Regions from separate parts of the Aeromonas sp. FDAARGOS 1415 genome, predicted to be linked through region 2. Evidence: predicted binding sites of a transcription regulator. Region 2 holds the regulator's gene; each other region holds the start of a gene.
What was found. The regulator sigma-54, encoded in region 2, starts transcription at its own class of promoters, with help from an activator protein. The targets are predictions, from matches to a motif close to TGGCACNGTTTTNGCTT.

Region 1 (7,513 bases), 620 kb from region 2:
ACTACGCCCAGGTGGAGACCCTTGGTCACGCCCAGTGGAAGGGGTGCTCCCTCAATCGGGATGACCTGATCCGCCGCGAGGTGATCAAGCGCCTCATCTGCGACTTCTCCCTGAACTTTGCCGCCGTCGAGCAGGCCCACGACCTGGTGTTCAAGGAGTACTTTGCCGAGGATCTCAAGCTGCTGCAGACCTTTATCGATGATGGTCTGGTACGCATGACGGACGAGGGACTGGAGGTGGTCTCCACCGGCCAGCTGCTGATCCGCAACATCTGCATGTGCTTCGACGTCTACCTGCGCAGCAAGGCGCGCCAGCAGCAGTTCTCCCGGGTGATCTGAGCCGGTCGCTGCCGTTGGAAAATAAAAAAACCGCCTCCCGGCGGTTTTTTTATTGGGCTTGTTCCTGCTCAGCGCTGAGCCGCGCGGGCACGCAGTTCGGCCTTCTCGGTCTCGCTCAGGAAGGCCAGGGTCAGGCCGTTTTGCTGGGCGGTGCGGATTTCGCCTGCCGTCATGCCGGCGGCCGGTGCGGCCACTTCATACTCGTGGGGCAGGTCGATCCCCTCCACTGCGGGATCGTCGGTGTTGAGACAGGCCAGTACACCGGCGGCCAGGAACTGGCGGATAGGATGCTCGGCCAGGCTCGCCACCGTGGTGGTCTGCAGGTTGGAGGTGAGGCAGGACTCGATGCCGATGCGGTGCTCCGCCAGGTAGGCCATCAGGGCCGGATCCTGAATCGCCTTGACGCCGTGACCGATGCGTTCGGCACCGAGATCGCGGATAGCCTGCCACATGCTTGCGGGGCCCGCTGCTTCACCGGCGTGCACGGTCACGCGCATGCCCGCATCCCGCACCCGGCGGAAGTGGTCGGTAAAGAGTTCACCCGGGAAGCCCAGCTCGTCGCCGGCCAGATCGACGGCGACCAGCTTGTCGCGATGGGCCAGGCAGGCCTCCAGCTCGGCCCGGCACTGTTCGGTGCCGAAGGTGCGGCTCATGATGCCGATCAGGTTGGTCTTGACGCCGAAGTCACGGCTGCCGGCGGCCACACCGTCGATGACGGCCTCGACCACGCCCTGCGGGTGCAGCTTGTGGGCCATCGCCATGTAGGCCGGGCTGAAGCGCAGTTCGGCATAGTCGATACCGGCGCGGAGCAGATCTTCCACGTTCTCGTAGGCAACCCGGCGACAGGCGTCATAGTCGGCCAGCACGGCCACCCCCCAGTCCAGTTTCTTCAGGAAGGCCACCAGGCTCGGCTCGTTCTCGACGATCTGCACGTGAGGGCGCAGGGCTTCCAGTTCATCGGCCGGCAGTCGGATGTTGTGCCGACGTCCCAGCTCGAGAATGGTCTGCGGGCGGATGTTGCCATCCAGATGGCGATGCAGGTCGGTCAGGGGGAGGGATCTGTCAATCATGGGGCACCTTCTGCGAGTCGGGTTGGAAAGCCTGCCATTCTAGGCGGGGCGCTCGAAAAAGATACCCCGTTTTCAGGCAAACGGGGTCGGATTGATCAGGCTTTCCCTCAAGGCGTGATGGGAATCGTTTTTCCCGAAGACTCAGGGAATGTCGAGCTCCTTGAGCTTGCGGGTCAGGGTATTGCGGCCCCAGCCGAGCAGGCGGGCAGCCTCCTGCTTGTGACCATGGGTGTGGTCCAGCGCCGTCTCCAGCATGATCCGCTCGAACTGGGGCATGGCATCAGCCAGGATGTCGGTCTCGCCCAGTGCCAGCTTGGCGGCCACCCAGTCCTGCAGCTGCTGCTGCCAGCCGCCGGGCAGCGCGGGCTGGCCGGGCTCTGCCGTGGTGGTGATGGGGGTCAGCAGCTCGGTGGGCAGGTCGCTCACCAGTACCTCCTGACCCGAGGCCATCACGGTGAGCCAGCGGCAGACGTTCTCCAGCTGGCGCACGTTGCCCGGCCAGGGCAGGCGGCTGATGTAGGTCTGGGTATCCGGGTGCAGGCTCTTGGCCTCCACGTTGAGCTCCTTGGCGGCCCGGAGCAGGAAGTGGCGGGCCAGCTGGGGGATATCCTCCCGCCGCTCCTTGAGGGCCGGGATGTGAATGCGGATGACGTTGAGGCGATGGAATAGATCCTCGCGAAACTCGCCATCCGACACCCGTTTCTCCAGATTCTGGTGGGTAGCGGCGATGATCCGCACGTCCACCTGCACCGGCTGATGGCCGCCGACCCGGTAGAACTGGCCGTCCGCCAGCACCCGCAGCAGCCGGGTCTGCACATCCAGCGGCATGTCGCCTATCTCGTCGAGAAACAGAGTGCCACCGTCGGCCTGTTCGAAGCGGCCGTGGCGGATGTTGTTGGCACCGGTGAAGGCCCCCTTCTCGTGGCCGAACAGCTCGGATTCGATGAGATCCTTCGGGATGGCCGCCATGTTGAGGGCGATGAAGTTCTTGTGGGCGCGGGGGCTGTGCTTGTGCAGCGCGTGGGCGACCAGCTCCTTGCCGGTGCCGCTCTGGCCGTTGATGAGGACCGAGATGCTGGAGCGCGACAACCGGCCGATGGCGCGGAACACCTCCTGCATGGCGGGGGCCTCACCGATGATCTCGGGCGTGGTGGTAGCCTCCTGCTGACGCGCCTTGCGCTTGGTGCGCTGCTCCTTGAGGTGATTCTCTGCACGGCGCACCAGGGTGACTGCCTCGTCGATGTCGAACGGTTTGGGCAGGTATTCGAAGGCGCCGCGCTGGTAGGCGTTGACTGCGGAGTCGAGGTCCGAGTGCGCCGTCATGATGATGATGGGCAGGTCGGCCTGGCGGCGATGGATCTGTTCCAGCAGGCTCAGGCCGTCGATGCCCGGCATGCGGATGTCCGAGAGGATCACGTCAGGCGAGCGCATTTCCAGGGAGCTCAGCAGGGCTTCGCCGTCGGCAAAACTCTCGCATTCGAAGCCTTCGCTGCCAAGGGTGCGCTCCAGGACCCACCGGATGGAGCTGTCGTCATCGACGATCCACACTTTTGCTGTCATGAGGTTCCCTTACTTGCGAAGTGGTAGGTAGATGGTGAATTCGGTGTGGCCGGGCCAGCTGATGCAATCGATGCGCCCCTTGTGCTGATCGATCAGATTCTGGGCGATGGAGAGGCCGAGGCCGGTGCCCCCCTCCTTGCCGGTGATCATGGGGTAGAAGAGGGTGTCGCGAATGGCGTCGGGAATACCGGGCCCGTTGTCGATGATCTTGATCTCGGCCGCGAGACGATAGCGTTGGCCGTGGATGGTGATCTGGAAAGCGGTACGGGTCTTGATGCGGATGAGCCCGGCCTGATCCCCGAGGGCCTCGGCGGCGTTGCGCACTATGTTGAGAAACGCCTGCTGCAGCTGATCCGATTCCATCTCGAATTCGGGAATGCTGGGGTCGTAATCCCGCTCGATGCGGATCTGGGGGGGCAGTTCCAGATCCACCAGGCGGCGCACCTGCTCCAGTACGGAGTGGACGTTGTGCACCTTGTGCTGGCCGGGGCGCTGGGGGCCGAGCAACCGGTCGACCAGCACCCGCAGACGATCGGCCTGCTCGATGATGATGCCGGTGTATTCCCTCAGAGCCGGGTCGGGCAGCTCCTTTTGCAACAGCTGGGCCGCACCGCGCAGGCCGCCGAGGGGATTCTTGATCTCGTGAGCCAGGCCGCGTACCAGCTCCTTGGCCGCCTGCTGCTGGGCATGTTGCTGCAGCTCCTGGCTGATTTTCTTCTGCTGATCGATCTTGCGCAGCTCCACCACCATCAACCGCTGCTCGTGATCGGCCATGGGGCTGACGCTGATCTCCACCAGTCTGGGCTCCCCTTCTACCACCAGGGTCACCTCGCTGTCGGTGAAGCCCTGCCCCGAAATGAGGCACTGCTTGAAGCGTTGCAGGTCGAGGGAGATGTGTTCCAGCAGATGGGGCAGCTCGATGCCGATGAGCCGTCGCTCGCTGAGGGAAAGCAGTTGTTCTGCCGCCGGGTTGACGAATTGAATGCAGAGCCGCTCATCCATCAGGATGACGGCGGTCAGCAGGTTGTCCAAGAGTGTCTTGGCGTGATCCATGCGGGTTGGCACTGGTTTCTCCCTAAAACGGTGCTGCACACCAATTATGCACCAATATGGTGCATCAAGTTTACCCGCATCGGTGCATCACATCATCCCTAATTGGTCTTGGGAGTGGCCTTGGCGGCCTGATTCACCCTCGTTCGATGCAGGTAAAAGGTGGCTGGCTTAGATTTAGCAAGGATCGTACCGTCTTTGGCGAGTAGTTCGAGCTGGGCCTCGTAGGCGCCACGATCGAGGTTTTCGACCCGGATGGCAAGGCTGTTGTGGGCGAGGGGGGCGGCCTTGCCATTGAGGATAAGGCGCATGTCGTATTGCCCCGGCGGCTGGGGAGAGACCTGACCCTGAAAGACGATGTTGCCTGTGTTGTCGCGCAAGGTGCTGCCCGGCTCCGGGGAGAGCAGTTCTATCACCAGGGGGGCTGCTTCCTGGGCTTTCTTGGCATCGGCGCCGGTCAGGTGGTTGAAGTCATCGACCTGGACCGAGTGGGGGGAGGTTCCGACGAGAGGAGAGACCCGCATGTCCACCTCTTTCGCGTTCTTGCCCGGGGGAGGGGCATCGGTGTAATGGGTTACCCCCTGGGGGTCGACCCAGGAGTAGACCTTGGCCGCCTGCGCGGTGCAGGAGGCGATCAGCAGGAGGCTCAGCATCCAGGGTACAGTGTTCATCCATCTCTCCTTGACGGGGTTCACCTTAATCCTATCAGAGAAAAAAGCATCGGACCGACAGTCGGCGCACTGATCACGCTGCGATCTCAATCAGGGCGATACCGCGACATGATCGTGAAAATCCCGATGTTTTTCAGCAGTCTGAATGAAAAAACCCGCCTGATGGCGGGTTTGTCACAATGATGCGGATTAGACGGAGTAGTACAGCTCGAACTCCAGCGGGTGCGGAGTCATGCGGACGCGGTCTACGTCGTGCTGCTTCAGCTCCAGGTAGGAGTTGATGAAGTCGTCGCTGAACACGCCACCACGGGTCAGGAACTCGCGGTCTGCGTCCAGGGCGGCCAGGGCTTCGTCCAGAGAGCCGGCCACGGTCGGCACTTCGGCAGCTTCTTCCGGCGGCAGATCGTACAGGTTCTTGTCCATGGCATCGCCCGGGTGGATCTTGTTGATGATGCCATCCAGGCCGGCCATCAGCTGGGCAGCGAAGGCCAGGTACGGGTTGGCAGCCGGATCCGGGAAGCGTACTTCGATGCGGCGAGCTTTCGGGCTCGGCACCACAGGGATACGGATGGAGGCAGAGCGGTTGCGGGCAGAGTAAGCCAGCATGACCGGTGCTTCATAACCCGGCACCAGACGCTTGTAGGAGTTGGTGGTCGGGTTGGCGAAGGCGTTGATGGCCTTGGCGTGCTTGATGATGCCGCCGATGTAGTGCAGTGCCATCTCGGACAGACCGCCATACAGGTCGCCTGCGAACAGGTTGACGCCGTCTTTGGCCAGGGACTGGTGGCAGTGCATGCCGGAGCCGTTGTCACCGAACATGGGTTTCGGCATGAAGGTCACGGTCTTGTTGTAGGCGTGGGCCACGTTGTGGATCACGTACTTCAGGACCTGTACTTCGTCAGCCTTCAGGGTGAGGGTGTTGAAGCGAGTGGCGATCTCGTTCTGACCGGCAGTGGCCACTTCGTGGTGGTGAGCCTCGACGACCTGACCCATCTCTTCCAGCACCAGACACATGGCGGCACGGATGTCCTGGGAGGAGTCAACCGGTGCAACCGGGAAGTAGCCGCCCTTGACGAAGGGACGGTGACCCTTGTTGCCGTGCTCGTAGTCGGTACCGGAGTTCCAGGCAGCTTCTTCGGATTCGATCTTCACGAAGCTGTGGCCCATGGTGTTGGAGAAGGTGATGTTGTCGAACATGAAGAATTCCGGCTCCGGCCCGAACAGCACGGTGTCAGCGATGCCGCTGGACTTCAGGAAATCTTCGGCACGCTTGGCGATGGAGCGCGGGTCGCGGTCGTAGCCTTGCATGGTGGCAGGTTCAAGCACGTCACAGACGATGTTCAGGGTGGTCTCTTCGGTGAACGGGTCCAGTTTGGCGGAGGCCGCATCCGGCATCAGCACCATGTCAGACTCGTTGATACCCTTCCAGCCGCCGATGGAGGAGCCATCGAACATCTTGCCGTCTTCGAAGAAGTCTTCGTCGACCTGGTGGGCAGGGATGGATACGTGCTGCTCTTTACCCTTGGTGTCGGTAAAACGCAGATCGACAAACTTGACTTCGTGTTCCTGGATCAGGGCCAAAACGTTTTGGGCTGACATGCTAAGTAACCTCCGGTGTTAAAACTCTTTGGGTGAATGCGTCGTCATATTCACATAAGCCAGTATCGTGCCAAGTTTGTGACAGCCTGATTTCAGGGCACTTGCACCGTTTCAGGTTGTCGGGACACCCGCTCTCAAGCCGGTTGCTGCATTAAAGTGGTGCAACCTTGGATCGTTTTGGTGCACCACCATGGTGCGCCAGCGTATCCAGGCCATCTAAGCAGGGTTTTGCGCCGGGGTCCATGATCCCGATCCTCCCTTGTGCGCGAATGTGTTGCAATTCTGCTAGGCAGATCACAAAGGCGAGAGTACAATTAGCGCCCAATTTTACCCGGTGTATTGAGGCGAGAATGTTAGAGAATTTACGCAATATTGCGATTATTGCGCACGTTGACCACGGCAAAACCACGCTGGTGGACAAGCTGCTGCAGCAATCCGGCACTCTGGATCGCACCAGCGAAGGTCAGGAACGGATCATGGACTCCAATGATCTGGAACGGGAACGTGGCATCACCATTCTCGCCAAGAACACTGCGATCCGCTGGAACGACTACCGCATCAACATCGTGGATACCCCGGGTCACGCCGACTTCGGTGGTGAAGTTGAGCGCGTGCTCTCCATGGTTGACTCCGTACTGCTGCTGGTCGACGCCGTTGACGGCCCGATGCCGCAGACCCGTTTCGTGACCCAGAAGGCGTTCGCCCAGGGTCTGAAGCCGATCGTGGTCATCAACAAGATCGACCGTCCGGGTGCTCGTCCTGACTGGGTAATGGATCAGGTCTTCGATCTGTTCGACAACCTGGGCGCCACCGATGAGCAACTGGACTTCAAGGTTGTTTACGCCTCTGCACTGAACGGTTGGGCCACCCTGGATCAGGACGTCCCGTCCGAGAACATGGAACCCCTGTTCCAGGCCATCGTCGACAACGTGGAAGCCCCCAAGGCTGACGTTGACGGTGCCTTCCAGATGCAAATCTCCCAGCTGGACTACAACTCCTACGTGGGCGTCATCGGTATCGGCCGCATCACCCGTGGTCGCGTCAAGACCAACCAGCAGGTCACCATCGTCGGTGCCAACGGCAAGCCCCGTACCGGCAAGGTTGGCCAGGTGCTGGGTTACCTGGGCCTGTCCCGTACCGAAGTGACTGACGCGCAAGCGGGCGACATCATCGCCATCACCGGTCTGGGCGAGCTGAAGATCTCCGACACCATCTGTGACAACAG
Region 2 (7,513 bases):
GGACGCCCGCCTTCTTCTTGCACCCGGGCGAAGCCAGCCACGGGGATCTCGGCATGATCTCCGCGGGGGATCTCATCATCGCCATCTCCAACTCTGGCGAGAGCGACGAGATCCTTGCCCTGCTGCCGGTGCTCAAGCGCCGCGGCATCCCGCTCATCTGCATGACGGGCAACCCTGCCTCCACCATGGCGAAAGAGGCCAACGTGCACCTGTGCATCAAGGTGGAAAAAGAGGCCTGCCCGCTGGGGTTGGCTCCGACCTCCAGCACCACGGCAACCCTGGTGATGGGGGATGCGCTGGCGGTGGCTCTGCTGGAAGCCCGCGGCTTCACCGCCGACGACTTCGCGCTCTCCCATCCCGGCGGCTCTCTGGGCAAACGGCTGTTGCTGCGGGTCGGCGACCTGATGCACGCTGGTGATCTGTTGCCCAAGGTGGGGATAGATGCCACCATCAGCCAGGCGCTGCTGGAAGTGAGCCGCAAGGGGCTGGGGATGACGGCGGTGGTCGATGAACAGGGACTGCTGGCCGGCCTGTTCACCGATGGCGACCTGCGGCGGATCCTGGATCTGCAGGTGGATATTCACCACACTCCCATCAGCCGCGTCATGACGGCCAACTGTGTTACCGTAGGGCCTGAAATGATGGCGGCCGAAGCCGTCAAACTGATGGAAACCAAAAAAATCAACGGGTTGCTGGTCGTGGATGGGGAGAAACGTCCGCTGGGCGCCTTCAACATGCACGACCTGCTGAAAGCCGGAGTAATTTGATGCAAGACGTACCGACCCTCTATGGTCCGGTGACGCGCAGCCAGTTTGATCAGGCGGCGCAGATCCGTCTGCTGGTGTGCGATGTGGATGGGGTGCTCTCCAATGGCTTCATCTATATGGGCAACAACGGCGAAGAGCTGAAGACCTTCTGCACCCGCGACGGCGCGGGGATGCGGGCCCTGCTCAATGCGGGCATCGAGATCGCCATCATCACCGGGCGCAGCTCCCGCATCGTCAGCGATCGCATGAAGAGCCTCGGGGTGCAGCACCTGGTGCAGGGGGCGGATGAGAAGCTCCCCCATTTCGAGGCGTTGCTGACCACGCTGGGACTGGATGCATCGCAAGCCGCCTATATGGGGGATGACACCATCGATCTGCCGGTGATGCAGGCTTGTGGCCTGGGTATCGCCGTGGCGGATGCCCATCCTCTGGTGCGGGCGCGGGCTGACATGGTGACACGGCTGGGAGGCGGTGTCGGTGCGGTGCGCGAAGTGTGCGATCTCATCCTGCAGGCCCAGGGATTGGGGGACTATCCACCCGAGGTGTCGCGATGAACAAGCAGACGGTTTTGTTCGGCCTGCTGTTCCTGGTGGCGCTTGCCGCCTGGCAGCTGGGGGAGATTGAGCTGGCGCCCGAGCCGACTACCAAGGTAGAGAACTTCCAGCCGGACTTCACCGCCAAACATCTGGTGACCACCCGCTTCAACGAACAGGGCAAGCGGACCGAGCGGCTGGAGTCGGATTATGCGGAGTATTATCAGGTCCTCGAGCAGTCCACCTTCGACAAGCCTGTGGTTTACATGTTCGATGACAAGGGCGAGGCCGAGTGGAAGGTGACGGCCGAGACCGGGGTGCTCAACACAGACGACAATGTGATCCTGCGTGACAAAGTGCATCTGGACGGCCTGTTGCCGGCTTCTTTCATCTCCACGCTGGATACCCCTTATCTGGAGATGGACCTAGTGACGCAGGAGCTGAGAAGCAACCAGCACATCAGCATCGTGGGCCAGGAATTCCAGACCGAGGGCGTTGGCCTGAAGGGTCACCTGGAACGTAAATATTTCGAGTTACTGGATAAAGGCCATGCCACTTATTTCAATGAAAAACGTTAATCTGGCGCTCACTGCCCTGCTGCTGTGCGGCACCCTGAACGCCAAAGAGTCCGACTTCGCCGAGAAGGTCTATGTGGATGCCGTCAGGCAGGTGGCCGAGATGCAGGACAACCGCATCACCTTCAGCGAGGATGTGATCATCACCCAGGGCACCATCAAGATTAAGGCCGACAAGGTGGTGGTGATCCGCTCAGGTGAGAAGGGGGCTGAGGTCATGACGGCCTATGGCAACCCGGCCACCTTCTTCCAGGTACTGGACAACGGCAAACCGGTCAATGCCCACGGCAACAGCATTCGCTACGAGCTCAAGAATCGGCTGGTGACCATCACCGGCAACGGCCAGCTGAAACAGGAAGACAGCCAGGTCACTGGCGATCTGATCCGCTATGACATCGTGAAACAGAAGATGATCGCCGAGAGCAAGGGACCCACCCAGCGGGTCAAGACGGTGTTCCTGCCGGATCAGGTAGAGAACTTCGACAAGCCCGCCGACCAGAAGAAGTAGGAAACAGAAGCCATGGCAGTGTTAAAAGCAACGGGGTTGCAGAAGAGCTACAAGCGCCGCATGGTGGTCAGCGATGTGAGCCTGGAGGTGGGAACGGGCCAGATCGTGGGCCTGCTCGGTCCTAACGGGGCGGGCAAGACCACCTCCTTCTACATGATCGTGGGTCTGGTGCAGCGGGATGCCGGTCTCATCACCATCGACGAGCAGGACATCAGCCTGCAGCCCATGCACATCCGGGCGCGCAATGGCATCGGCTACCTGCCACAGGAGGCCTCCATCTTCCGGCGCCTCTCGGTGTTCGACAACCTGATGGGGGTCATGCAGACCCGCAAGGGGTTGAGCCGGGAAGAGCGGGAGGATAAGGTCGAACAGTTGCTGGAAGAGTTCAACATTACCCACATCCGCGATAGCCTGGGGCAGAGCCTCTCGGGCGGGGAGCGGCGCCGGGTGGAGATTGCCCGTGCGCTGGCTGCTGAGCCGCGGTTCATCCTGCTGGATGAGCCCTTCGCAGGTGTGGATCCTATTTCCGTCATTGATATCAAGAAGATCATCCAGCACCTGAAAGAACGCGGGCTGGGTGTGCTGATCACCGACCACAACGTCAGAGAGACGCTGGACGTGTGCGAGAAGGCCTACATCGTCAGCCACGGCAAGATGATTGCCGAGGGCGCCCCGGCCGACATCCTTGCCGATGAACAGGTCAAGCGCGTCTATTTGGGCGATCAATTCAGTCTATAGTAAGGGGGCACCCCTCATTTTTGTTAGGTGACCGCCTCGCTGAACATAAGGATATCCCGACGTAGATGAAGCCGACATTACAGTTGCGCCTCGGTCAGTCACTGACCATGACGCCACAATTACAACAAGCGATTCGTCTGCTCCAGCTCTCCACCCTGGAACTCCAGCAGGAAATTCAGCAAGCGCTCGACAACAACCCCTTGCTGGAGCAAGAGGAGAACGATGCGCAGGAAACCAGTGAGGCGGAGCCACACGATGCTAGTCAGCTCGACTCCAGCGATGCCATGGCACAGGACAAGATGCCGGACGAGCTCCCTGTCGACACCACCTGGGACGAGGTCTATTCGGCCGGTACGGCCCAGAGTGCAGGCCCGATCCACGACGGGGAGGAGAGCCTCTATCAGGGTGAAACCACCGAGAACCTGCAGGACTACCTGCTGTGGCAGATGCGTCTCACCCCCTTCAGCGATGTGGACGCCGCCATCGCGCTTGCCATCATCGATGCCATCGATGAATCCGGCTATCTGACCGCTTCTCTCGAGGACATTCAGGCTGCAGTCAGCAGCGAAGAGGTAGAAGTTGAACTGGATGAGATCGAAGCGGTACTCAAGCGGGTGCAGCATTTCGATCCGGTCGGCATCGCCGCCCGCTCGGTGCAGGAGTGCCTGCTTATCCAGCTCGGCCAGTATTCGCCCGAGTTGCCCTGGCTCAACGAGGCCAGGGAGGTGATCCGCGAGCACATGGACTTGCTTGGCAATCGCGACTATCGCACTCTGGCACGTAAGACCCGGCTCAAGGAGATCGACCTCAAGGAGGTGCTGGATCTCATCCAGCAGCTGGAGCCCAGGCCCGGCAACGGCATCATCCAGAGCGAATCCCAATACGTGATTCCGGATGTGTCCGTGGTCAAGAAGGGCAGCAAGTGGGTGGTGGAGCTCAACCCGGATTCGGCGCCGCGCATTCGTGTCAATGAGGCCTATGCGGCCATGGCACGCAATGCCCGCAGCAGCACGGATACCCAGTTCATCCGCTCCCACCTGCAGGAAGCCAAATGGTTCATCAAGAGTCTGGAGAGTCGCAACGACACCCTGCTCAAGGTGGCCAGCTGCATCGTCGAGCAGCAGCAGGGCTTCTTCGAGTATGGTGAAGAGGCGATGAAACCCATGGTGCTCAACGACATCGCCGAGGCGGTGGAGATGCATGAGTCGACCATCTCGCGGGTCACGACCCAGAAGTACATGCACACGCCTCGCGGCATTTTTGAACTGAAGTTTTTTTTCTCCAGTCACGTCAATACGGAGGGAGGAGGAGAGTGCTCATCGACCGCTATTCGCGCCCTGATCAAGAAGCTGGTGACGGCGGAGAACCCCGCCAAGCCGCTTAGTGATAGCAAGATCGCGGATTTGCTGGCCGAACAGGGTATTATGGTGGCGAGACGCACGATCGCAAAGTACCGTGAATCCTTGTTGATCCCGCCATCCAATCAGCGCAAACGCCTGGTTTAGGCAAACAAAAGGAAGACGTTATGCAAATTAACCTGACCGGACACCATGTCGAGATTACCGAAGCTCTGCGTGATTATGTGAACAACAAATTTGCCAAACTCGAGCGTCACTTTGACCATATCAACAACGTGCATGTGGTGTTGAGCGTCGAAAAACTGAACCAGATCGCCGAAGCCAAGCTGCACGTCAGCGGGGGTGAGGTGTTCGCCAATTCGCAGCATGCCGACATGTATGCGGCGATTGATACCCTGCTGGATAAACTGGATCGGCAGATCATCAAGCACAAAGATAAGTTAAATCAAAAATAACTATGCAACTTGAACACATACTGAGTCGGGACTGCACCAAGAGTGCGGTCCCTTGTACCAGCAAGAAACGCGCGCTCGAGATCATCAGTGAACTGGCCGCAGAGCGCCTCGGCGCCTCCCGCCAGGTCCTGTTTGAAAGCCTGCTGGCGCGGGAAAAGATGGGCAGTACCGGTATCGGTGCCGGTATTGCCATTCCCCACGGCCGGATCGACGACGCATTTGCGCCGACCGCCGTGTTGATGACCTTCTCCGAACCCATTCCTTTCGATTCGATCGACAATCAACCGGTTGACCTGCTCTTTGCATTGCTGGTGCCGGAAAGCGAGTGCAAGCAGCATCTCAAGACTCTTTCCCTGATGGCATCCAAGCTGGGTGACAAGGCCGTCTGCCGCCAATTGCGCCAGGCGACCAGCGACGAAGAACTCTATCAGATCATGACGTCGGCCTGAGGCCGGGTCTGACACAGCCACGTTGGCGTGAGGGGACAAGATGCAGTTAATAGTGGTAAGCGGCCGTTCGGGCTCCGGTAAGACGGTAGCCCTGAGGGTGCTGGAGGATCTGGGGTATTACTGCGTAGACAACCTGCCGGTCAACCTGCTGCCCCAGCTTATCGTGTCGGTGGAGAGCCAGTATGACAAGCTGGCGGTCAGCATCGACGTGCGCAACCTGCCCGCCCAGCCTGACAGGCTGGAGAGCCTGCTGAGCCAGGTCCGCAACGAGGGGCGGGTGGAGTTTTCGAGTTTCTTCTTCGATGCGGACAACACGACCCTGCTCAAGCGCTACGGCGAGAGCCGCCGTCTGCATCCCCTGTCACGGAACAAGCTGTCCCTGGACGAGGCGATCCGGGAAGAGACCCACCTGCTGGCGCCCCTCTCCTCGACCGCCGACCTGCGCATCGACACCACCAACCTCAGCATTCACGACCTCAGCGAGCTCATCAAGACCCGGGTGCTCGGCAAGAAGGAAAACGAGCTGGTGCTGGTGTTCGAGTCGTTCGGCTTCAAGTACGGCATCCCCAAGGATGCGGACTTCGTGTTTGATGCCCGCTTCCTGCCCAATCCCCACTGGATCCCGGAGCTCAAGCCCTTCACCGGCCAGGACGAGCCTGTGGCCAACTACCTCTCGAGCCAGCCGGATGTCATGCTGTTCATCCAGCAGATCGAGAACATGCTGGCGACCTGGCTGCCCCACCTGGAGCGCAACAACCGCAGCTATGTGACGGTCGGGATCGGTTGTACCGGTGGCCAGCACAGATCGGTGTTCATCGCAGAGCGGCTGGCCAGCGCATTCCGGCTGCTTGGCAAGAACGTGCAGATCCGCCACCGCACGCTGGACAAGCGGTCCACTCAGGCCTGACAGACCACAGGATGCTCAGATGACAGTTTCCGCCTCGGTAGAAGTCAAAAACAAGCTAGGCATCCACGCCAGACCGGCCATGATGCTGTTCGAGCTGGTGCAGGGGTTCGATGCCCACGTGCTGCTGCGCAACGAGGAAGGGGTCGAGGCCGACGCGGACAGCGTGATCGGCCTGCTGATGCTGGACTCCGCCCAAGGCAAGCAGGTGGAGGTGCAGGTGGAGGGCCCCGAAGAGGTGGAGGCCCTGGCCGCCGTGGTGGCGCTGTTTACCTCGGGTTTCAACGAGGAGTAAGCGGCCCCGCCTCGCCTCAGGAGGCGCAACGCGCCAGCGCCTTGAAGGTGGCAAAGTCCCGACAAGCCAGCAGGTTCCTGCTGGCTTTTTCGTTCATCAGCGCCAGAAACAGGTCGTAGAGCCCCATCGCCTCCTCATAGTCGGCCTTGGCGATGGCCAGCACGAAGATGAGGGTAGCGGTCTCGCCATTGCTCCAGTCGATCCCCTGGGGTGCCAGTACGGTATAGACCAGGGTACGGTGCGCCAGCAGACCGAGGGAGTGAGGCAGGGCGATGCCTTCCCCCAGCATGGTGGAGACGATGCGCTCCCGCTCGAGCAGGGATCCCCGAAAGCCGCTCTCCACCAGGTCCTCGCGCTCCAGCTGGGAGCAGATGCGGGCAAACAGCTCGTCCTGAGTGATCGGCTCCCTGACCACCATGAAGTGCTCGGCATCGAAATACTTGTCGAGCAGATAGGGGCGGGTGCGATCGATGAGCACCAGCTTGCCGAGCTGCTCCAGCTGATACTGGGTCGGGAAGGGGGCTACCTGCACCACGGGGACGTTCTTCTCGCTCACCTTGACGGTGCTGATGACAAAGTCCTGCTCGACCCGCGCCAGCCCTTCATAATCCCGTACCGACTCCAGTGTCATCAGCTGAAGTTGGGGGTACTCCCGCCGGATGCGCGCCTCCAGTACCCGGAAGGTGGCATTGCCCGCGTCGCACAGCAGCAGCGCCTGGGGGCGCCGGGCGTAACCGATGTCGTAGTGGCGCTCAAGCCCGACCCCGATGTGGATCACCAGGTAGCCGATTTCATGGTGGGTCAGCCGGTACGGGGTCTGCCTGATCCACTCCGAGATGGCGGCCAGGGTGATGTCGTAGGCAAGGGGGTAGTACTGCTTGATGTGGTCCGCCAGCGGGTTGTGGCTGCCGATCTGGTACTTGACCCGCAG
Region 3 (7,513 bases), 880 kb from region 2:
GACGGCTCGCTTACATGATGCAGATCGCAGGTTTAACGGTGCGGATTATGCCTTAGAGTGGCGTTCCAGTGTAGCCAGTACAACGACTTATACATTCCAATCTCGCAAACGGGCGCGCAATCTGTGCATGGCCTGGCTGTGGATCTGGCTCACCCGAGACTCGCTCACACTCAAGACTTCACCGATCTCGCGCAGGTTCAGCTCTTCATCGTAATAAAGGGATAGCACCAATGCCTCCCGTTCGGGCAGGCGGGCGATGTGTTCGGCCAGGGCCCCCTGGAAACGCTCGGCCGCGAGATCGTCGTAGCCACCGTGGCTCGCGTCATCGGGATGCCCGATCACGTCCTCGCTGACCCCCAGATCCTCGATGCCGATGATCTTGCCGCAGGAGACATCCTGCAGCATGGCGTGGTACTCCCCGAGGGAGACCCCCATGTTGGCGGCCACCTCGGTGTCCCTGGCGTCCCGGCCATGAGCCTGCTCCACGTTCTCGATGGCCTCGGCGATGGCGCGGCTGTTGCGGTGCACCGAGCGGGGCACCCAGTCCCCGCGGCGAATTTCGTCCAGCATGGCGCCGCGAATGCGGATGCCGGCATAGGTTTCAAAGCTGGCCCCCTTGCTCCCGTCAAAGTTGCGGGAGGCTTCGAGCAGCCCAATCATACCTGCCTGGATCAGGTCATCCAGCAAGACACTGCTTGGCAGGCGAGCCAATAGATGCTGGGCAATCCGCTTGACCAGCGGAGCGTGACGCTCGACCAGCACGTAGGAATCCTGATGACGCAAGTATGCTTGGGCTTTATTCACGGGAGTCTTCCTGTGTGATGACCGGCTTTTGCAACAAGTTTTCCAGGAAAAATTCGAGGTGACCGCCCGGCTGGTTCGGGATGGCCCAGCTCGCCGCCTTGTTGGCCAGGGCACGGAATGCCAGGGCGGCGGGCGACTTGGGAAACGCCTCGACGATCAGCTTCTGCTTGCGCACCGCAGCACGCAGGTTGGTGTCGTAAGGGACGCAGGCCACCAGCTCCAGGGAGGTGTCCAGGAAGCGGTCGGTGACCCGGGTCAACTTGGCGAACAGCTCCTGCCCCTCGCGCAGGGAGCGGACCATGTTGGCCACCACCTTGAAGCGGAACACACCGTGATCCTTGGAGAGGATCTTGATGAGAGCATAGGCATCCGTGATGGAGGTGGGTTCGTCACACACCACCACCATGATGTCCTGGGCCGCACGGGTGAAGCTCAGCACCATGTCGGAGATCCCCGCCGCCGTGTCCACCAGCAGCACGTCCACCGGGGTTTTCATCTCGCCAAACGCCCGGATGAGCTCGGCATGCTGCACGGGGGAGAGCTCGACCATGGACTGGGTACCCGAGGTGGCCGGCACTATCATCATGCCGTAGGGCCCCTCGACGATGATGTCGTCTATGGTGCACTCCCCAGCCAGTACGTGGGAGAGGTTGCGATGCACCCGCAGCCCCAGCATGACGTCGACGTTGGCCAGACCCAGGTCGGCATCCAGCACCATCACCCGCTTGCCCTGGGCAGCCATGGCTCCCGCCACGTTCAGGGTCACGTTGGTCTTGCCAACCCCCCCCTTGCCTCCGGACACGGCGATCACTTTTACTCGATTGTTTTGACGCATTTTGCGCAGACCACTCGCCTGATCCATATACATGTTACTCATAAAACTCCGAATCTTCGGTCTCGCCGAAACCCGATCCCCAGAAATAGGGATCCTCTGCTTCCCGCTCCAGCGACCCCATGGCGGCGCCGACCAGCAGCGCTGCGTTGGCAACTTGAATATCTTCCGGCACCCGTTGCCCGTCGGTGATGTAGCTGATGGGCAGGGCGTTCTGAATGCAGACGTTGATCACTTCCCCCAGATTCAGGCTCTCGTCGAGCTTGGTCAGGATGCAGCCGGAGAGCGGAATACGCCGGAAGTGATCCACCGCCTCCTGCATCACCCGCCGCTGGGAGGTGGCCGACATGACCAGGTAGCTGCGGATGCGCACCTTGGCGTTCTTGACCAGGGTGTCGAGCTGCTCGGTCAGGCGGATGTCCCGCTGACCCACACCGGCGGTATCGATGAGCACCAGCCGGCGGTGGCGGAACTGATAGAGCGCATTGGCCAGCTCCTCGGCATCGCGCACCTGGCGCACCGGGCAGCCCATGATGCGGCCATAGGTCTGCAGCTGTTCGTGGGCGCCGATACGGTAGTTGTCCGTGGTGATGAGCGCCACCTGCTCGGCCCCGTACTTCATGGCAAAGCGGGCCGCCAGCTTGGCGATGGTGGTGGTCTTGCCCACCCCGGTCGGTCCGAGCAGGGCCACCGCCCCCCCCTGACGCAGGATCTCGTCCTCGCTGATCTTGAGCTGGGCGGTCAGGACCTCGGCCAGCTGGGCCATGGCCTGGTGAATGGGCATGTCTTCCGGGATGAGCCCCGCCAGCTGATCGGCAAAGGCGTCGTCGAAGCCCATCTTCTTGAGCTCCTTGATGAGCAGGGCGCGCATGGGCTCGCGGCGCTCCACCTCCTGCCACATCAGGCCGGAGATCTGGTGCTCCAGCAGCTTGCGGATGCTGGCCATCTCCTTGCGCATCCCTTCCATCTCCTGATCCCGCGGGGCGGACTGGGCGGGGCGTGCGGCAGCCGGGCGAGCCTTGGGTTTGGCGGGCTCGGGCGCGGCGCCCCACTGGCCCTGTTCAGCCAGGGTTCTGGGCGCTCCACCGGCGGCGGCCGGCCCGGCGGACTGGGTGCCGGCACCATTGGCGGACCACGACGGCGAAGCGCCATTGCCATTGCCATTGCCTGGCGCACCGGCGGACCAGGAGGGCGAGGCACCATTGCCGTTGCCCGCCGGATTGCCCGGATTGAGCTTCTGCTGGCGTGCCAGCAGGGCCGCCAGGGTATCGGCGTAGTATTCGTTCTGTTCCTTGGCCGGCGCCGTGCGCGTCATCTGCTTGCCCGCAGACGAGATATTGACGCTCTCTTCATTCAACTGACGGCGAACCGGCGCGTCCTTGGGTCCCGGTACCTGGGACTGATAATCGACGGCCGCGACTATCTCCACCCCACCGGTGACCTTTTTGTTGGACATGATGACGGCATCGGGCCCGAGAGTCTCCTTGACCTCGGCCAGCGCCGTGCGCATGTCTTTGGCAAAAAACCGCTTAATCTTCACCCGTCGTCTCCGCTAACTAGCCCTGTCCTACCGCACTGACGATGCGGATCTGCTTGTCGTCAGGCACTTCCTGATAAGACAGCACGCGTAATCCAGGAATGGCATTCTTGACAAACTTCGCCAGGGTATTGCGCAATATCCCCGATGTCAGAAGCACGGCCGGCTGGCCTTCCAGTTCTTGTCGTTGAGTGGCTTCCACCAGAGAGCGCTGCATCCGCTCCGCCAGTCCCGGCTCGATGCCGGCGCCATCTCCCCCACCTGCTTGCAGGGATTGATGCAATATGCGTTCCAACTCCGGTGACAAGGTGATCACCGGCAGCTCGGGTTCGGGGCCCGCAATCTCCTGCACGATGAGTCTGCGCAGGGCGATACGGCAGGCCGCGGTCAGCACTTCCGGATCCGGGCTGCGGGGCGCATATTCCACGAGGGTCTGCAGGATAGTGCGCATGTCGCGAATTGGCACGCCCTCATTGAGGAGATTTTGCAATACCTTCACCAGGTTGCCCATGCTGATCACCTCGGGAACCAACCCTTCCACCAGCTTGCTCTGGTGCTTCCCTATCATGTCGAGCAATTGCTGCACCTCGTCGTGACCCAGCAGCAGGGCCGCGTGGTTGGAGAGGATCTGGCTGAGGTGGGTGGCCACCACGGTGGCCGCATCGACCACTGTGTAGCCCAGGGTCTGCGCCTGGGAAACCTGCTCCTTGGCCACCCAGACCGCCTCCAGCCCGAAGGCGGGATCCTGGGTCGCAATACCCTGGATCTGGCCAAACACCTGGCCCGGGTTGATGGCCATCTCCTTGTCGTGATAGACGGTGGCCTCCCCCGTGCTCACCCCCATCAGGGTGATGCGGTACTGATTGGGGGCGAGATCCAGGTTGTCACGAATGTGTACGGCAGGTACCAGGAAGCCGAACTCCTGGGAGAGCTTCTTGCGCACCCCCTTGATGCGGTTGAGCAGTTCACCCCCCTGGTTCTTGTCCACCAGCGGAATGAGCTGATAGCCCACCTCCAGCCCGATGATGTCCACGGGCATGACGTCGTCCCAGCTCAGATCCTTCTGCTCCACCGGGGCATCCCCCTGGGCCGGCAGCAGTTCGCCGCTCGCCGCCCGCGCCTTGTTCTGCTTCTCGCGGCGCAGCAGCCACCAGGCACCGGCGGCCGCCACGGCCCCCAGGCTCAGGAAGGCCAGGTGCGGCATGCCGGGCACACTGCCCATCATCAGCAGGATGCCGGCGGAGATCACCAGGGCCTTGGGGTTCTCGAACAGCTGGCCGAGCACCGCCGTGCCCATGTCCTGGTCGGTATTCTGACGGGTGACGATGATGGCCGCGGCGATGGAGAGCAGGAGCGACGGGATCTGGGCGACCAGGCCGTCACCGATGGCCAGCAGGGTGTAGACCTGGGCCGCTTCGCCGAAGGTGAGCTGGTGCTGCATCATGCCGATGATGAAGCCGCCGATGATGTTGATGAAGAGGATCATGATGCCTGCGATGGCATCCCCCTTCACGAATTTGGACGCACCGTCCATGGAGCCGTAGAAGTCCGCTTCCTGGGTGACCTCCTGACGGCGCTTCTTGGCTTCTTCCTGGTTGATGAGGCCGGCATTCAGGTCCGCGTCGATGGCCATCTGTTTGCCGGGCATGGCGTCCAGGGTGAAGCGGGCGCTCACCTCGGAGATCCGGCCCGCCCCCTTGGTGACGACCACGAAGTTGATGATCACCAGGATCATGAAGACGATGATGCCCACCGCATAGTTGCCGCCGATCACCACGTTGCCGAAGGCCTCGATCACGTGACCGGCCGCCGCACTGCCGTTGTGGCCTTCCAGCAGCACCACCCGGGTAGAGGCGACGTTGAGCGCAAGGCGCAGCAGGGTGGCGATCAGCAGGACGGTGGGGAAGGCGGCAAACTCCAGGGGGCGGCGGGTATAGACGGCCACCAGCAGCACCACGATGGAGAGGGCGATGTTGAAGGAGAAGAGGATATCCAGCATCAGGGGCGGAATGGGGAGCACCACCATGCCCAGGGACGCCAGCACCAGCAGCGGGGTCCCTACCCCTCTGCTCAGCAACCACTTGTACTCTTTGAAACGGCCCAGTCCCGCCTTGAATCCCATCGTGCTTCTCGATTATCAACCGCCAGTGCCGGATTAAAGCAAATATCAAGCCAACGATTCAATTCATTGATCTAAATGACTTTTATTTTACAGCTGTCAGAAGTCCGTCGGGCTTGGCGGCGGGTCGCTGGGCAACAAGCAGAAAAGGGAATCAATGAGGTCCTATGGCAGTGCTTGGCGCAGAGCGGCACCTGACAAGATGATACCATCCAATTCAGGCGCCGCTATCCAGGGCCTTGCTTTCGGAACTCCGGCGGAATGGGCAGATCCTTGGCGCTCGGCGTCGGGCGTCGGCCGCGGCGGAACGTCTTGAGCTGGTATACACAGGCCAACCCTTAGACCACGGCGGCAAATTGCAGGATGACGAAACCCCGTTCAGGCGCCGCTATCCAGGGCCTTACTTGCGAAATTCCGGCGGGATGGGCAGATCCTTGGCGATCGGGGTCGGGCGCCGGCCGCGGCCACGGCGGAACTTCTTGAGCTGGTAGACGTAGGCCAGCACCTGGGCCACGGCGGCAAAGAGCCCCTCCGGGATCTCCTGACCAATCTCGGTGGCGTGGTAGATGGCCCGGGTCAGCGGCGGGGAGGACATGACGGGAATGTCGTACTCGCGGCCAATCTCCCGGATCTTCATCGCCACCTCGTCGACCCCCTTGGCCAGCACCTTGGGTGCAGCCCCCGGCTTGCCCGCGTCGTACTTCAGGGCCACCGAGTAGTGGGTAGGGTTGGTGATGATGACGTCCGCCTTGGGCACGTCCCCCATCATGCGGCGCATGGCCATCTGCATCTGCAGCTGGCGGATCCGCCCCTTGACCTCGGGCTTGCCCTCGCTGTCCTTGAACTCGTCCTTGACCTCCTGCTTGGTCATCTTGAGCTGGCGGTTGTGGTTCCAGGTCTGGAACGGCACGTCGATGGCGACGATGGGGATCAGGGCGCAGCAGAGGATGATTAGCATCCACAGCAGCAGGTCCAGCGCGTCTATGATGCCGCCGGGGAAGCCCTCCAGGGAGAGATTGAGCAGGTGGTCGAACTGGCTGGAGAGCATCCACCAGGCGAACAGGGAGATGAAGACCACCTTGGCGATGGACTTGACCAGCTCCACCAGGGATTGCACCCCGAACATCCTCTTCAAACCACTCAAGGGGCTCAGCTTGCTCCATTTGGGCAGCATGGCCTCGGAGGAGAAGTTCATCCCGCCGAGCAGGGTGTTGCCGACGAAGGCGGCGATGATCACCAGCAGAAACAGCAGCCCCAGGGGCTGGATCAGCGTCCCCAGCAGGGCCGGCACCATGACCCCCATGGCATTGGGGTCGAAGGCCTGCTCCCGCTCCAGGGTAAAACCCATGGTCAGCACCCTGACCATGGCGTCCGCCAGGCTCTCCTTGATCATCAGGAGGCCGAACACGGTCGCCAGCAAGACGCTGGCGGTGCCCAGCTCCTTGGATCGTGCAATCTGCCCTTTTTCCCGGGCTTGTTGCAGTCGTTTGCCCGTGGGTTGTTCTGTGCGTTCCTGATCGGTATCAGCCATGCTGACCCCCGAGGCACTGAACGTTGATCAGTTCACAACTGGTCTCCTGCACCCGCTCCCAGAGGGCGTCGAAGTGCCCCATGAAGCCGCCGATGGTGAGCCAGAGGATGAAGAGGCCCGACATCATGCTCACCGCGAAGCCGATGCTGAAGATGTTGAGCTGGGGGGCCGCCCGGGTCATGACCCCGAACGCGAAGTTGATGAGCAGCAGGGCGATGATGGCGGACAGCGCCATCACCAGGGAGGCCTGGTACATGACCCCGAGGAAGCTCACCAGGCTGCGGATGGCCGGCAGGGTGAGGCCGCTGTCCGACACCGGCAGGGTCTCGAAGCTCAGCACCACCATGCGCAGCATCAGCAGGTGACCGTCCACCGCCAGGAACACCAGGGTCGCCAGCATCAGGTAGAACTGGCCGACCACGGGGGCGGACTGGCCGTTCATGGGATCCACCAGGGTGGCAAAGCCCAGACTGGTCTGCATGGCGATGACCTGGCCCGCCATGACGAAGGTTTCCAGCAGAAACTGGGTCATGAGGCCGAGCGCGATGCCGATGAGCAACTGCTGTGCCAATACCAGGAAGCTGCCCACGGAGAAGAGCTCAATCTTTGGCATGGGGGGCAGCAGGGGCGCGATGATGAGGGTGATGGCGAGGGAGAGGCCGATGCGGATGTGGGCCGGTGCCAGCCGGC
Region 4 (7,513 bases), 1.2 Mb from region 2:
CGTAGACGGTGACGGCATAGCCGCTGCACCAGCCAGCGGCGCAAGCATAGCCGGCCTGATCGATCCACTTCATCACCATGCCGCCGTGCACCTTGCCGCCGAAATTCACGTCGGCGGGCTCGGCCAGAAACTGCAGGGTCAGCTCGCGGGGTGGGGTCATGTGTTCTCCTCTGGGGGTTGTCCAGGCATCACTGCCGGTAACTCTTGCGGTAGGCCTCGGCCTGCTGGCAGGGGGGCAGGTTCGAAAAGTCGGGGCGCTTGTTGCCCTCCCGCTGGCCAAAGCTGGCGAATTCCTGCTGGCAGCGGGTCGCCTTGCCCCCCTCCTTGATGCAGGCGTCGATGCGCTGCTGCCTGCCCTGCACGATCAGCTGCTGCTGGGCGTTGAGGCAGGCGCGATCCAGTCCGGCCTGGTGGGTTTCCCTGTCCTGTTCGGCGGCGAGCAGGCCGCCCGACAGGCCGCAGGCGAACAGCAGTATGACAATCTTCATGATGGTTTGTCTCCCGTTGGGGGGCGTCCTGCGATGACCAGGGCTATTCCCCCCAGGATGCCCAGCGATGACAGTGACAGCCGCCAGGACCAGGACTCATCCAGCAAGAGGAGGCCGGCCATGGCGGCGAGCAGTGGCACCAGCAGTTGTACGCTGGCGGCCAGGGTACGCCCCAGCTGGGGCAATACCCGATACCAGAGCGCATAGCCAAGGCCTGAAGCCAGCGCCCCCGAGGCCAGGGCGTAGCCGATGGCGGTCGGGCTGGCCTCGAGCCGGCCCAGCAGCAGGTAGATCAGGGCTGCGGGCAGGCTGGCCCGCAGGAAGTGACCTGCGTTGGCGGCGAGGGCGTCGGCAAAGCGCGGCGCGCGCAGGGTATAGCAGGCCCAGGCGATGCCGGCGGCGATCATCAGGACGGCCCCCAGGGGGTCGGGGGCCGTGATGCCGGGCAGCAGCAGCAGGATCAGCCCGGCGGCGGCGATGAGCAGGCCTGTCCACTGGAGGGGAGGCAGTCGCTCCCCGCGCAGCAGGGGCGGGGCCAGCATGCTGAGCTGGACGGCGGCGAACAGCAGGAGGGCCCCGGTGCCTGCGGTCAGGGTCAGGTAGGCAAAGGAGAATGCGGCGCCATAGGTGACGAGGGCCAGGGCGCCGCCCCAGTCCCCCTGGCGGGGCGGCTGGGGGCGGCGGGCCGAGCAGAGCAGGATCAGCCCCAGGGCGCCGCTGGTCAGGCGCAGCAGGGTGAACAGCGCCGGATCCATCTGCTCTTCAAACAGCGCCAGGCGGCAGAGCACCGAGTTGGCGGCGAAGGCCACCAGCGTCAGCAGGGTCAGGAAGAGCAGGCGTGGCAGTGGCATTTATTCACCTTGAGTTCAGTGGCCGCGCACCAGCATGAGGCAACATGCAATGAGGAGGGCCTATGAAACAAATACTTGATCAACTGCTGAGTAGCGGCAAGGGCTGGCTCAACGACGGTGGCGACACGCGCAAGGCCCAGATGAAGGGCATGGCCCAGGGCGGGCTGGCGGCCGGGGCCATGGCGCTGCTGCTTGGCAACAAGAAGATGCGCAAGTATGGCACCAAGGTAGCGGCGGTGGGCGGGGCGGCCGCCCTCGGCGGGCTCGCCTACAAACTCTATCAGGACTGGCAGGCCCAGCAGTCCACCCCGGCGCAGCCGACCCAGCCCCTCGGCACCCTGGAGGGCAACGCCCTGGATGCCCGCGCCAACCTGCTGGTGCGGGCCATGGTGGCGGCGGCCCGGGCCGACGGTCACATCGATGCCGCCGAGCGCCAGAAGATCCAGGACTACCTGACCGAACAGGGTCAGGGGGACGCGGCCCGCTGGATTGACGGCGAGCTGTCCCGCCCGCTGGATCCCCAGGCCCTGGCGCGGGAAGTGACCGATATGGAGCTGGCGACCGAGGTCTACCTCGCCTCCCTGCTCGCCATCGAGGTGGACCACTTCATGGAGCGCGGTTATCTGGACGAGCTGGCTCGGGCCCTCAAGCTCGATGACAACCTCAAAGGCAGCATAGAACGCCAGGTGGCCCAGCTGGGGCCGGGTTGATCCCGGGTTAATCCATGGAGTGTCGACTAGGCCCCGCTATGGGGCCTAGTCGTCTTTGGCGGGTGCGGTGTCCAGCTGCTGGTGGATAAGCTCGGCCAGCCGGGTGAGGGCGGCCTCCAACTCCGGGCTCCAGGGATGGGAGCTGTTGAGGCGCAGGCAGTGGTTGTGCCGGCCCTGGCTGGAGAAGAGGGCCCCGGGGGCCAGCGAAAAGCCGCTGGCGATCGCCTGGGCGTAGAGCGCCCGGCCGTCGAGGCGGGGATCGCCCTCGAGCCAGAGGAAGTAGCCACCGTCGGGGGAGGAGATACGCACCTCGGGCAGCAGGCGCAGCAGGGCCGCCCGCATCTGCTGCTGGCGCTGGGCCAGGGTGTGGCGCAGGCGGCGAAAGTGGGCATCCACCCCGCCCTGGCGCAGCATGTCGGCGAGCGCGAGCTGGCTCGGCACATTGGTGGAGAGGGTCGACATCAGCTGCAGCCGCTGCACCCGCTCGGCGTGGGGGCCGGCCACCACCCAGCCGACCCGAAATCCCGGCGCCAGGCACTTGGTCCAGGAGCCGCACAGCAGGCTCTCTCCCCGGGCATCCCAATACTTGATGGGCCTGGGCCGCTCGCGGCCGAAGTAGAGCTCGGCATAGACGTCGTCCTCCACCAGGGGGACCCGGTGGCGGTTGAGCAGCGCCATCAGTGCCTGCTTGTGGTCGTCCGGCATGGTGTGGCCCAGCGGGTGCTGGACATTGCCCATCAGCCAGCATGCCTTGACGGGGCGCTGGTCGAGGACCTCTTCCAGCAGCGCGAGATCGATGCCGACGCCGGGGATGACCGGCACCTCCACCACCTTGAGCTTGAGCCGCTCGATGGCCTGCAGGGCGCCGTAGAAGGTGGGGGACTCCACCACCACCCAGTCACCGGGCTCGGTCAGCACCTGCAGGCTGAGGGTGAGCGCCTCCATGGCCCCCGTGGTGATGATGATCTCCCCGGGACTGACCGCCAGCCCCTCGCCGGCGTAACGCTGGGCGATGGCTCGGCGCAGCGCCTCGTTGCCGGGGGGCAGGTCTGCCACCGTGCTGAAGGGGTCGAGCCGGCGCATGCAGCTGGCCAGCGCCCGGCCAAGCTGGGGGTGGGGGAAGAGGGCGGGGTCCGCCACCGCCATGCCAAGGGGCACCAGGGCGCGGGACTTGCTCGCCTGCAACACCTCGAACACCAGGTCATTGATGTCCACCGAGCCGCTGTAGCTGGCCTGCTGGGGAGCGCTGATGCGCTGAGGGGAGGCGGCGGCCTTGACGTAATAGCCGGACTGGGGCCGCGCCAGGATGAGGCCGCGGCTCTCCAGCAGCTGATAGGCCTGCAGCACCGTCATGGGGCTGAGGTTGTGGGTCTTGCAGCTCTGGCGGATGGAGGGGATGCGTTCCCCGGGTTGCCAGAGCCCGCGCGCTATCTGTTGTTGCAGCTGGTCTGCCAGTTGGCCGTAGCGGGACATGGTGCACCCAAACTGTTATAGGTGCTTTTCACTATAACTGCATCTGTTATAGGTGTCATGGCACGTGTTGTACTTGGCGGGCGAAAACCTGCCCGTTAAATGCAACATAGAGAGTCATGCATGATAAGCCTGGATGATGTGGTCAGCCTCTCCCGAATGCAGTTCGGGGCGACGGCGATGTTCCACTTTCTGTTTGTGCCCCTCACCCTGGGGCTGTCCTGGATCCTGGTGATCGCCGAGTCGGCCTACGTGATGACCGGCAAGGTGATCTACAAGGACATCACCCGTTTCTGGGGCAAGCTGTTTGGCATCAACTTCGTGATGGGGGTGACCACCGGCATCACCCTGGAGTTCCAGTTCGGGACCAACTGGGCCTATTACTCCCACTACGTCGGCGACATCTTCGGCACGCCGCTGGCGGTGGAGGGGCTGATGGCCTTCTTCCTCGAGTCCACCCTGGTGGGTCTGTTCTTCTTCGGCTGGGACAGGCTCTCCCGCGGTCAACACCTGCTGGTGACCATGCTGGTGGCGCTCGGCTCCAACCTCTCCGCCCTCTGGATCCTCATCGCCAACGGCTGGATGCAGAACCCGGTCGGTGCCGAGTTCAACCCCATGACGATGCGCATGGAGCTGGTGGACGTGGCCGCGGTCATCTTCAACCCGGTGGCCCAGGTCAAGTTCGTGCACACGGTGGCGGCGGGCTATGTGGCCGCCTCCCTGTTCGTGATGGGGGTGAGCAGCTGGTATCTGATGCGGCGCATGGAGGTGCGCTTCGCCCTGCGCTCCTTCGCCATCGCCTCGGGCTTTGGTCTGGCGGCCATCCTCTCTGTCATCGTGCTCGGGGACGAGTCGGGCTACCGCACCGGCGAGGTGCAGCAGGTGAAGCTGGCCGCCATCGAGTCGGAGTGGCACACCGAGCCGGCGCCCGCCTCCTTCACCCTGTTCGGCTTCCCGGATCAGGCCGCCGAGACCACCCATGCGGCGGTCAAGATCCCCTATCTGATGGGCCTCATCGCCACCCGCTCCCTGGATGAGCAGGTGACGGGCTTAAAAGATCTGAAAGCGCAGCACGAGAAACGCATCCGCAGCGGCATGCTGGCCCACGAGGCACTCGAAGCGATGCGGGCAGATGGCGGCAACCAGGACGCGCGGGCGACCTTCGAGCGTCATCGCCAGGATCTCGGCTATGGCCTGCTGCTCACCCCCTATGCCAAGGAGATTGGCAAGGCCGACGAGGCGGCCATCGCCCGGGCGGTGGATGACTCCATCCCTCAGGTGGCGCCGCTGTTCTGGAGCTTCAGGTTGATGGTGGGCATAGGGGTGGTGTTGCTGCTGCTCTTTACCGCCGCCTTCCTGCAACTGTGCCGGGGCCGGCTGGTGCAATCCCCGCGCCTGCTCAAGGCCCTGTTCTGGTCTATTCCGCTGCCCTGGATAGCCATCGAGGCGGGCTGGTTTGTGGCCGAGTTCGGTCGCCAGCCCTGGACCATCAGCGACGTGCTGCCGGTGTCGGCCTCGGTGTCGTTGCTGCAGCCGGGCCAGCTCTGGTTCAGCCTCCTCTCCATCTTCCTTATCTACACCAGCCTGCTGGTGGTGGAGCTGTTCTTGTTGCGTCATGTGATCCGCAAAGGGCCTGCCAGCCTGCAGACGGGTCGCTATCAAGGTGAAGTGTTGCAAAACGGGAGTCCTGCCTGATGGATTACGAAACCCTGAAATTGATCTGGTGGGGGCTGGTGCTCTTCATGCTCGTCGGCTTCGTGGTGATGGACGGCTTCGATCTCGGCGTGGCCATGCTGCTGCCGGTGGTGGCCAAGAACGACGAGGAGCGGCGGGTGTTGCTCAACAGCGTGGGGCCGGTGTGGGAGGGCAACCAGGTGTGGCTCATCGCCGGGGCCGGCGCCCTGTTCGCTGCCTGGCCGCTGGTCTATGCCGCCGCCTTCTCGGCGCTCTACGTCCCCTTCATGTTCCTGTTATTCGGTCTCTTCCTGCGCCCGGTGGGCTTTGACTATCGCAGCAAGCTGGCGGACCCGGTCTGGCGCCGCTGGTGGGACCGCGCCCTGGTGGTGGGCGGTCTGCTGCCGACCCTGGTGTTTGGCGCCACTCTGGGCTTCTTGCTGCAGGGGCTGCCGTTTCGCTTCGACTCGGCCCTTCGCATCCACTATGGCGCCTTCGATTTCAACTGGCCGCTGCTCTTCACCTGCATGGGGACGGCGCTGGCCCTGCTGATGCTGCACGGCTGCAGCTTCCTGCAGTGCAAGACTCAAGGGGTGATCGCCGAACGCTGCGCCCGCCAGAGCCGCTGGCTCGGCCCCCTGGCCAGCGCCCTGTTTGCCCTGGGCGGCTTCTGGCTTAGCCAGATGCGCGGTTACCAGATAGCCGAAATTGGGGCTCTCAACAGTGCCCTCACGCCCCTGATGAAGCAGGTGACGACGGCGCCGGATGGCTGGCTTGGCAACTTCGCAGCGCACCCCGGGCTCTGGGCCGTGCCATCTTCGGGCCTCTTGCTGCCGCTCTTGAGCGCCCTGGCAAGTGCCTCTGGCAGGCCGCGCCTGGCCATCCTCGCGAGCGGCGGAGCCTGCGCCGCCATGATGCTGACCGTGGCCATCGCGCTCTTCCCCTTCGTGCTGCCCTCGTCCCTGGATCCGTCGAGCAGCCTGACCCTGTGGGACGGCACCTCGAGCGAGCGCACCCTCTTCATCATGCTGGGGATCGTCGGGGTGCTGATGCCGGTCAACATCGGCTACACCCTCTGGGTCTACCGGGTGGTGCGCGGCAAGATGAGCACCGAGCAGGTGCGCCAGCACGGCCATAGCCTCTACTGACACGAACTTGGGAGTATTTGATATGTGGTATTTCACCTGGATGCTGGGGCTGGGCTTCGCCCTGCTCTGCGGCCTGGTCAACCTGCTCTGGCTGGAGGCGCGCTGGGCCGCCGATGAGGATCTCAAGGAGTCTTGAGCCCCCCGCCGCTGGATATGACAAAGGCCGACACCCAGTGTCGGCCTTTTTGTTGCGTTCTTTCCTAGATCGCAGGGGCTAGGCGGGTGGCCTGGCGTTCGCTCAGATGGGTCAGACCATAAGCCAAGAGCACGATAAGGGCGCCAATCCAGGGGGTGTGCATCAGGCCGAGGTGTTCCACCACCAGGCCGCCGACCACGGAGCCCAGGGCAATGCCGACGTTGAAGGCGGCGATGTTGAGGCCGGAGGCCACGTCTACCGCGTTTGGAGCATGGTGCTCTGCCTGTTTCACCACCAGCACCTGCAGACCGGGCACGTTGCCAAAGGCGAAGGCGCCCCACACCAGCACGGTGAGTACCGCCAGCACCGGATGGGGCGCGGTGAAGGTGAGCACCAGCAGCACCATGGCGAGGCCGGCAAACAGCAGCTTCAGCGCGGGCAATGGGCCCATCTTGTCGGCGAGCTTGCCGCCCCAGATATTACCGACGGCGACCGACACTCCGTACACCAGCAGAATGAGGCTCACCGCGTTGGCCCCGAAACCGCTCACCTGCTGCAGTATGGGGGCGAGGAAGGTAAAGGCCGTGAAGGCGCCGCCGTAACCGAGCGCCGTCTTGGCGTAGACCAGCAGCAGCGGCTTCTTGGTGAGCACCGAGAGCTGCTCGCGGAGGGTAGAGGCCGCGCCCTGGGGGAGGTTGCTCGGGATCAGCAGCAGGCTGCCCACCATGGCGACGACCCCGAGCAGGCTCACCACCAGGAAGGTGTCGCGCCAGCCGAACTCCTGGCCAATCCAGGTACCGAGCGGCACGCCGGTCACCAGGGCCACGGTGAGGCCGCTGAACATGATGGCGATGGCGCTGGCCGCCTTCTCTTTGGCCACGAGGCCGGTGGCGATGGTGCTGCCCACCGAGAAGAAGACCCCGTGGGCCAGCCCGGTGAGGATGCGGGCGACGATCAGGCTCTCGTAACCGGGGGCCTGCCAGGCGAGCAGGTTGCCGGCGGTGAAGAGGGCCATCAGCCCCACCAGCAGCCACTT

Region 1: glnA (glutamate--ammonia ligase) is a predicted target of sigma-54. The motif match lies at 6,345-6,361, and genes of this name have one in related genera.
Region 3: flhA (flagellar biosynthesis protein FlhA) is a predicted target of sigma-54. The motif match lies at 5,332-5,348, and genes of this name have one in related genera.
Region 4: I6L45_RS13830 (cytochrome ubiquinol oxidase subunit I) is a predicted target of sigma-54. The motif match lies at 3,581-3,597, and genes of this name have one in related genera.

The regions. Positions count from the first base shown of each region.
Region 1 covers NZ_CP077363.1:1,119,794-1,127,306, reverse strand. The annotation lists gene hemN (oxygen-independent coproporphyrinogen III oxidase) at 1-338, shown strand, start outside; gene add (adenosine deaminase) at 407-1,408, opposite strand; gene glnG (nitrogen regulation protein NR(I)) at 1,550-2,968, opposite strand; gene glnL (nitrogen regulation protein NR(II)) at 2,978-4,033, opposite strand; gene I6L45_RS05415 (DUF4124 domain-containing protein) at 4,120-4,689, opposite strand; gene glnA (glutamate--ammonia ligase) at 4,879-6,288, opposite strand; gene typA (translational GTPase TypA) at 6,639-7,513, shown strand, end outside.
Region 2 covers NZ_CP077363.1:1,740,058-1,747,570, forward strand. The annotation lists gene I6L45_RS08250 (KpsF/GutQ family sugar-phosphate isomerase) at 1-767, shown strand, start outside; gene kdsC (3-deoxy-manno-octulosonate-8-phosphatase KdsC) at 767-1,321, shown strand; gene lptC (LPS export ABC transporter periplasmic protein LptC) at 1,318-1,878, shown strand; gene lptA (lipopolysaccharide transport periplasmic protein LptA) at 1,865-2,383, shown strand; gene lptB (LPS export ABC transporter ATP-binding protein) at 2,396-3,121, shown strand; gene I6L45_RS08275 (RNA polymerase factor sigma-54) at 3,187-4,626, shown strand; gene hpf (ribosome hibernation promoting factor) at 4,647-4,934, shown strand; gene ptsN (PTS IIA-like nitrogen regulatory protein PtsN) at 4,937-5,383, shown strand; gene rapZ (RNase adapter RapZ) at 5,424-6,290, shown strand; gene npr (PTS phosphocarrier protein NPr) at 6,310-6,582, shown strand; gene I6L45_RS08300 (transcription antiterminator) at 6,599-7,513, opposite strand, start outside.
Region 3 covers NZ_CP077363.1:2,624,179-2,631,691, reverse strand. The annotation lists gene I6L45_RS12530 (RNA polymerase sigma factor FliA) at 88-804, opposite strand; gene I6L45_RS12525 (MinD/ParA family protein) at 797-1,672, opposite strand; gene flhF (flagellar biosynthesis protein FlhF) at 1,674-3,176, opposite strand; gene flhA (flagellar biosynthesis protein FlhA) at 3,193-5,295, opposite strand; partial or broken gene I6L45_RS20190 (flagellar biosynthesis protein FlhB) at 5,520-5,648, opposite strand; gene flhB (flagellar biosynthesis protein FlhB) at 5,693-6,823, opposite strand; gene fliR (flagellar biosynthetic protein FliR) at 6,816-7,513, opposite strand, start outside.
Region 4 covers NZ_CP077363.1:2,897,172-2,904,684, forward strand. The annotation lists gene I6L45_RS13805 (acyl-CoA thioesterase) at 1-160, opposite strand, end outside; gene I6L45_RS13810 (hypothetical protein) at 189-488, opposite strand; gene I6L45_RS13815 (DMT family transporter) at 485-1,339, opposite strand; gene I6L45_RS13820 (tellurite resistance TerB family protein) at 1,402-2,049, shown strand; gene I6L45_RS13825 (PLP-dependent aminotransferase family protein) at 2,095-3,522, opposite strand; gene I6L45_RS13830 (cytochrome ubiquinol oxidase subunit I) at 3,643-5,214, shown strand; gene cydB (cytochrome d ubiquinol oxidase subunit II) at 5,214-6,341, shown strand; gene I6L45_RS13840 (CydX/CbdX family cytochrome bd oxidase small subunit) at 6,364-6,477, shown strand; gene I6L45_RS13845 (MFS transporter) at 6,542-7,513, opposite strand, start outside.